2 regions of the Ciceribacter azotifigens genome follow, and region 2 is predicted to be linked to the other one. Evidence: riboswitches for the same ligand, from Rfam matches in the RefSeq annotation. Region 2 holds a riboswitch; the other holds the start of a gene.
The links. Region 2 has a riboswitch for S-adenosylmethionine ahead of metA (homoserine O-acetyltransferase MetA). Riboswitches for the same ligand answer to the same signal wherever they lie in the genome.

Region 1: another riboswitch for S-adenosylmethionine. It lies ahead of ACM6UT_RS05420 (O-succinylhomoserine sulfhydrylase); the one in region 2 lies ahead of metA (homoserine O-acetyltransferase MetA).

What each region holds. Positions count from the first base shown of each region.
Region 1 covers NZ_JBLQTA010000003.1:61,494-64,895, forward strand. Annotated here, with positions in the region: gene ACM6UT_RS05410 (ion transporter) at 1-191, shown strand, start outside; gene ACM6UT_RS05415 (2'-deoxycytidine 5'-triphosphate deaminase) at 159-1,256, opposite strand; SAM riboswitch at 1,330-1,408, shown strand; gene ACM6UT_RS05420 (O-succinylhomoserine sulfhydrylase) at 1,456-2,640, shown strand; gene apaG (Co2+/Mg2+ efflux protein ApaG) at 2,839-3,231, shown strand; gene ACM6UT_RS05430 (Hsp33 family molecular chaperone) at 3,304-3,402, opposite strand, start outside.
Region 2 covers NZ_JBLQTA010000026.1:464-3,865, forward strand. Annotated here, with positions in the region: gene ACM6UT_RS22215 (aldose epimerase family protein) at 1-752, opposite strand, end outside; gene metA (homoserine O-acetyltransferase MetA) at 854-1,783, opposite strand; SAM riboswitch at 1,877-1,954, opposite strand; gene ACM6UT_RS22225 (thiamine diphosphokinase) at 2,094-2,744, shown strand; gene ACM6UT_RS22230 (ABC-F family ATP-binding cassette domain-containing protein) at 2,749-3,402, shown strand, end outside.

The DNA.
Region 1 (3,402 bases), on a different contig from region 2:
CGGTGCTCAATCTCTTCATCGGGATCATCGTCTCGTCCATGCAGGCTGAGCATGAGATTCCGAGCGCAGGCGACCAGGAAGACCTCAAGGACAACCAGGACCTCATCCTTGCGGAGTTGAGAGAACTGCGCAGCGAAGTCGCGGCTTTGCGGCGCGCGTCAGCCAGTCCGGAAATGCTTGGACAGCTTTAGCCCCTGCGCCTGGTAGCTGGAGCCGAGACCGGTGCCGTAAAGGCCTGCCGGACGCTCCTGCATGTGTTCGTAGACCAACCGTCCGATCACCTGCCCGTGTTCGAGGATGAATGGCACCTCGTGGCTGCGGACCTCGAGGACGGCGCGGCTGCCGGCGCCACCGGCACTCGCATGACCGAAACCGGGATCGAAGAAGCCCGCATAGTGCACGCGGAATTCGCCGACCAGCGGATCGTAGGGCGTCATCTCTGCTGCGAAGAGCGGGGGTACGTGGACGGCTTCCCGCGAAACGAGGATGTAGAACTCGTCCGGATCGAGGATCAGTTCGTCGCGTCCGCGGCTGTAGAGCGGTTCCCAGAAATCGAGCACGTCATGGGCCGCCTTGCGGTCGACGTCGATCACGGAGGTATGGTGTTTGCCACGATAACCGATCAGACCGTCCGGGCCGCTGCCCTTGAGATCGATCGACAGCGCAATGCCACCGCCCGAGACGTTCGGCACTTCGCTCGCGACGAGCGTCTCCGCCTGATGCAGATCGAGCAGCTCGGTGTCGCTCAGCAAGGAATGGCCAACGCGGAACCTGATCTGCGACAGGCGTGATCCACGCCGCACGATAACCGGAAACGTCCGTGGGCTGATTTCGAGATAGAGAGGTCCACGGTAGCCGGCTGGGATCTTGTCGAACTCCTGGGCGTGGTCGACCATCACGCGAGTGAAGATGTCGAGCCGTCCGGTCGAGCTCTTCGGGTTGGCCGAGGCCGACATGTCCTGCGGCAGGTCGAGGCTCTCCATCAGTGGTACGATGTAGACGCAGCCGGTTTCCAGAACGGCCCCGTCTTCGAGATCGATCTCGTGCAACGTCAGGCGTTCGAGCTTGTCTGCAACCTTGTGCTCCCGACCGGGCATGAAGCTCGCGCGGACGCGCATCGCCTTCGAACCGAGGCGCAGGTCCAGGCTTGCCGGCTGCACCTGGTCGGCGTCGAGGGGGGCCTCGCTTTTCAGCCGGCCTTCACCGAACAGCGCGTCAATGGCGCGATCCGCCAGGATACCCGTGGTCCTTGTCATCTTGTCCCATCCCGTTTGGCCCGACAAAACCAAAGTCGAGGAATTGACGCAAGCCCGGGATCGGCGTAAGGCAAGCTTATCCCGTGGTGATTTGGCCGGTCGGCTTGCAGCCACGTTAAACAAATGGCTAAAGAGACCGGGTGCTTGAAACCGGTCCGAAATCGCGACCGGTTTTTTTGTGTTTGAAAGGCTGAGTGGCATGAGCAAGAACTGGCGTCCCGCAACGCGATTGGTCCATGGCGGCACCCTTCGCTCTCAGTACGGCGAGACTTCGGAAGCGATCTTCATGACGCAGGGTTTCGTCTACGAGACCTCCGAGGCGGCGGAAGCCCGCTTCAAGGGTGAGGACGACGGTTTCATCTACGCCCGCTACGGCAGCCCGACGAACGACATGTTCGAGAAACGCATGTGCCTGCTGGAAGGGGCGGAGGAGGCTCGTGCCACCGCATCCGGCATGGCTGCCGTCGCTGCCGCCATCCTTTGCCAGCTGAGAGCCGGCGATCACATCGTCGCGGCCCGTGCACTTTTCGGCTCCTGCCGCTGGGTCGTCGAGACGCTCGCCCCGAAATACGGCATCGAGTGTACGCTGGTCGACGGGCGCCATCTGGAAAACTGGGAAAAGGCGATCCGTCCGAACACCAGGGTGATGTTTCTTGAAAGCCCGACGAACCCGACGCTGGAAGTGATCGACATCGCCGGCGTTGCCAGGCTCGCCAATCAGGTCGGCGCCAAGCTGGTGGTCGACAACGTCTTCGCCACTCCCCTCTTCCAGAAGCCGCTCGAACTCGGCGCGCACGTCGTCGTCTATTCCGCGACCAAGCATATCGACGGCCAGGGCCGTTGTCTCGGCGGCGTCGTGCTCTCGAGCAAGGAGTGGATCGACGAGGAATTCCAGGACTACTTCCGTCATACCGGGCCGGCGATGTCGCCGTTCAACGCCTGGACTCTTCTGAAGGCTGTCGAGACGCTGCCGCTGCGTGTGCGCCAGCAGACGCAGAGCGCCGCGAAAATCGCCGACTTCCTTGCCGAGCAGGGACAGGTCGCGCGCGTCGTCTATCCCGGTCGCGCCGACCACCCGCAGGCAGACATCATTGCCAAGCAGATGTCGGGCGGCTCGACGCTGGTAGCCCTCGAACTGAAGGGCGGCAAGGCCGCCGCCTTCGCCCTGCAGAATGCACTGAAGATCGTCGAGATCTCGAACAATCTCGGTGACTCGAAGAGCCTGATTACCCATCCGGCAACGACCACGCACAAGAACCTGACTGACGAAGCCCGCGCCGAACTCGGCATCTCGGGCGGCACCCTGCGGCTCTCCTGCGGCATCGAGGACACCGACGACCTGCTGGAAGACTTCGCACAGGCACTCCGCAAGGTTCCGGCCTGAGCCACAGCCCCTGTTGTCCGGCGCCCCTGCGAGCGCCGGGCAAGCCCGTCAGCGGACCGAGCGGCAAAAGCCACTGGTCGCGCCGTTAGGAGCAATTTTACGAAGTCACGGCACTTTGCGTGCTCGCGCGCCCGCATTCCTTGACCGATGCGGCGAGCTGATAGATATGGTTAGCGAGACATAAAGAAGGTCAACCCTATGTATCGAGCCCTGACGCGGGACATCGAAGTCAGTGTCGAGCCTTACTATCTGGAGGAGCAATCCGATCCGGACGACGGACGATATGTCTGGGGATATCGGGTGGCGATCACCAATCACTCGGACAGGTCGGTTCGACTGGTAAACCGCTATTGGCACATTACCGACCAGAACGGTCAGGTCGATGAGGTCACCGGCCCGGGCGTCGTCGGCGAGCAGCCGCAGCTGAGGCCCGGCGACACCTACGAATATTCCTCGGGCTGCCCTCTGGACACACCCTCAGGCGTCATGTTCGGTCATTACCAGATGGAGACCGATGAAGGCGACCTCTTCGAGGTGGCGATCCCGGCCTTCTCGCTCGACGCGCCGGGCATGCTGCGAGTCCTCAACTGAGACCCGATTGGATCCAGCACCTGACCGCAATCAGAAACGGCGCCACCCGCCTGGACGGTGCCGTCATCAATTTCAGCCTTCACGAACCTCGGCCGCTTCATAGCGGTAGGTGATCGAGCAGAATTCACAGGTGACGGTGATGGCGCCGTCTTCCTGGCTTTGCTCGATCTC
Region 2 (3,402 bases):
ACGGTGCGCTTTTCGACGCGCGCCGGCGAAAGGCAGAAGTTGTGGTCGTAGAGAACGCGCTCTCCACCCAACTGGCGGTCCATCGGTGACATTGTCCGGAAGTCGAACGGCGTGCCGTTGACCGGACGAATTTCTCCTGTCGGGATCAGTCGGTCATCGACCGGCAGATAGGCGTCGGCGGCGAGCATCAGGTCGTGGCCGAGAGCGTCTTCGCCACCGTCAAGGTTGAAATACGAATGCTGGCAGACGTTGGCGAGCGTCGGACGATCGGTCGCCGATGTGTACACGATGGACAGGACACCGTGCTCCTGAAGGGTATAGATCGCTGTGATCGAGCAATTTCCGGGATAGCCGGCACGACCGTCCGGATCCACGATTGTCAGTTCGACACGATCAGGAGCTAGGTTGATGATTTCCCAGTTGCGCCTGGCGATGCCATCGCTACCGCCGTGGAGGTGCCCGACGCCGTTTTCGTTGCGTTCAAGCTGGTATTCTCTGCCATCCAGCTTGAAACGTCCCCCGGCGATGCGGTTGGCGCATCGTCCGGGCGTAGCGCCGAAATAGGGGGAGTGGAGCGGGTAGTCGTCGAAGGTCTCGAAGCCGAGGACAAGTGGATGGCCATGTCCTTCAAGGCGCAGGTCCTGAATCACCGTACCCCAGGTGATCACCTTCATCGTCAGCCCGCCGCCCTTGAGGGTCACCCTGTAGACCGGCTCGCCCGCCGCCGTCTGCCCAAAGAGTTCGCGTTCCATGGTTACTCCGCTCGAATTGCCGTTCATTTCCGTAACAGCTCACGCTGAGTGATCCTCAGCCCGCCACTGGTCCCGGGGAAGGGGCTGGGCCATAGCCTTCATCAGGCCGATCGGTCGATGCCGATGGCGTTCAGATCATAAGGCGTCGTCTGGTAGATCTCGTTGATCCAGTTTCCGAAAAAGAGATGCGCATGGCTGCGCCAGCGGTTCAACGGCTTCTTCGCCGGATCGTCGTCGGGGAAGTAGTTGTGCGGCACCTTGATCGCCACACCGGCTGCCACGTCCCGATTGTATTCGTCGGCCAAAGACGTCGAGTCGTACTCCACGTGGTTGAACATGTAGAGGCGGTTCGCCGTCTTCTCGTGTACGAGGCAGATACCCATCTCGTCCGATTCCATCAGGATCTCGAGCCCCGGCACCTTCTCGATGTCGGACCGGCGTACCTCAGTCCAACGCGAAACGGGAATCTGAAAATCATCGGAAAAGCCGTTCAGATATACGGAGGACGGATTCAGGATATGGTGGCGGTAGATCCCGAAGGCCTTCTCGCTCAGGAGATACTTCGGCACGCCGTGGAAGTGGTAGATGGCGGCCATCGCACCCCAGCAGACATTCAGCGTCGAATGGACGTTTGTCGTCGTCCAGTCGAGAATCTGCTGCAACTCGTCCCAGTAGGTAACCTCTTCGAAAGGCAAGGTCTCTACCGGCGCGCCGGTAATGATGAAGCCGTCAAACTTGCGATCCCTGACTTCCTCCCACGTCTGGTAGAAGGAAAGCAGATGGTCCTCGGGCGTGTTCTTGGCTTTGTGCCCGCCGATACGAACGAGGGAAAGTTCCACCTGAAGCGGCGAGGCTCCGACCAGCCGCGCCATCTGCACCTCGGTCTTGATCTTGTTCGGCATGAGATTCAGAAGGCCGATCTGCAGGGGGCGTATGTCCTGGCGGATCGCAACCGTTTCGGTCATCACGCGCACACCCTCGTGCACGAGAGTCTCAAAGGCAGGCAACGTATCGGGAATCTTGATCGGCATGTTCGAACTCGACTTTCCTTGCGGCGCAGTCACATCCACGCCTACAAAACTGCCGGCGACCTTGTAGATCGCCATTGGTCCTCGGAAAGTCCTTTGGAGCTCGCCTCGGCCCTTTAGCGATTTGTTTAACGTGGCTGCAAGCCGGCCGGCCAAATCACCACGAGTGAGGTTAAATACGCTCACGCGCCTTTTCGGTCAACGAGAATCCGGAGTGACGACAGCTCGGACGAGCCTTTGCAGCCTGCCTTCCAAGCCGGTGGGGCCACCGATATTCTTTCCTTTTCGTTAGGAGATGCGCTATGGCGGGCGCATGAGGAAAACTACCTTCACCATCCTCCTCGGAGGACACTTGGTACTGACCGAACGACTGACGTCAGCCGTCTCCGGCGGGCGCTTTATTGCGGCCGACGGTGGAATGCGCCATGCGTCGATGCTTGGCATTGTCCCGGAGCTCTGGGTTGGTGATTTCGATTCTTCGTCGGAGGCCCTCGGAGAGGCCTGGCCGGACGTCGACCGGCTCCCATATCCGGCTCAAAAGGCAGAAACCGACGGCGCGATCGCCATAGGTGAGGCGATCCGGCGTGGCGCTGGCCGGCTGGTTCTTGCAGGTGCGCTCGGAGGCGAACGTTCGGATCACGCCCTCATGCACCTCTTGCAGGCATTGCAACTCGCCAAGGAAGGATACGAAACGCTCCTGACCTCGGGCGAGGAGGAGGCCTATCCTCTGCTTCCCGGAAGGGTGACGGTGGATCTGCCGCCCGGTTCGTTGTTTTCCGTTATCGGGCTGTCGCCCCTTGCCGGGCTGTCGATCGAGAACGCGCGGTATCCGCTCCAGGACTTCTCCTTGCCGCTGGGATCGACGCGCACCATCTCGAACGTTGCCGAGGGAGCGATTACCTTGTCGCTCGACGGCGGGGAAGCAATGCTTCTCGCACGTCCCTTTGATTTGACTGGAGCATGAACCGTTGGCGCCGCCGATCCTCAAACTCGACAATATCTTCCTGTCTTTCGGCGGCACGCCGCTGCTTTCCGGAGCTAACCTGCAGGTAGAGCCGGGTGACCGCATCTGCCTTGTCGGTCGCAACGGTTCGGGAAAATCGACGTTGCTGAAAATCGCCGCCGGACTCGTGGAGCCTCAGTCCGGTGAGATTTTCCGGCATCCGAGCGCGACCGTCCGTTATCTCGAGCAGGCGCCCGATTTCGACGGATACGAAACTGTCCAGGCCTACGCCGAAGCCGGACTGGGGCCGGGAGACGATCCCTACCGGGTCGCCTATCTTCTGGAACACCTCGGTCTCAGCGGGCAGGAGGATCCCAGAAGCCTTTCGGGTGGGGAGGCCCGCAGGGCGGCACTGGCGCGTGTTCTGGCACCCGAACCGGATATTCTGCTGCTCGACGAGCCGACCAACCACCTCGACCTGCCGACCATCGAGTGGCTCGAAGGCGAGCTTCAAAAGAGCCGCAGTGCCCTCGTTCTGATCTCGCACGACCGCCGCTTTCTCGAAAAGGTCTCGACTGCGACGGTCTGGCTCGACCGCGGCACCGCGCGTCGTCTCAACCGTGGCTTCGGTGACTTCGAGGAATGGCGCGACAAGGTCCTCGAAGAAGAGGAGATCGAA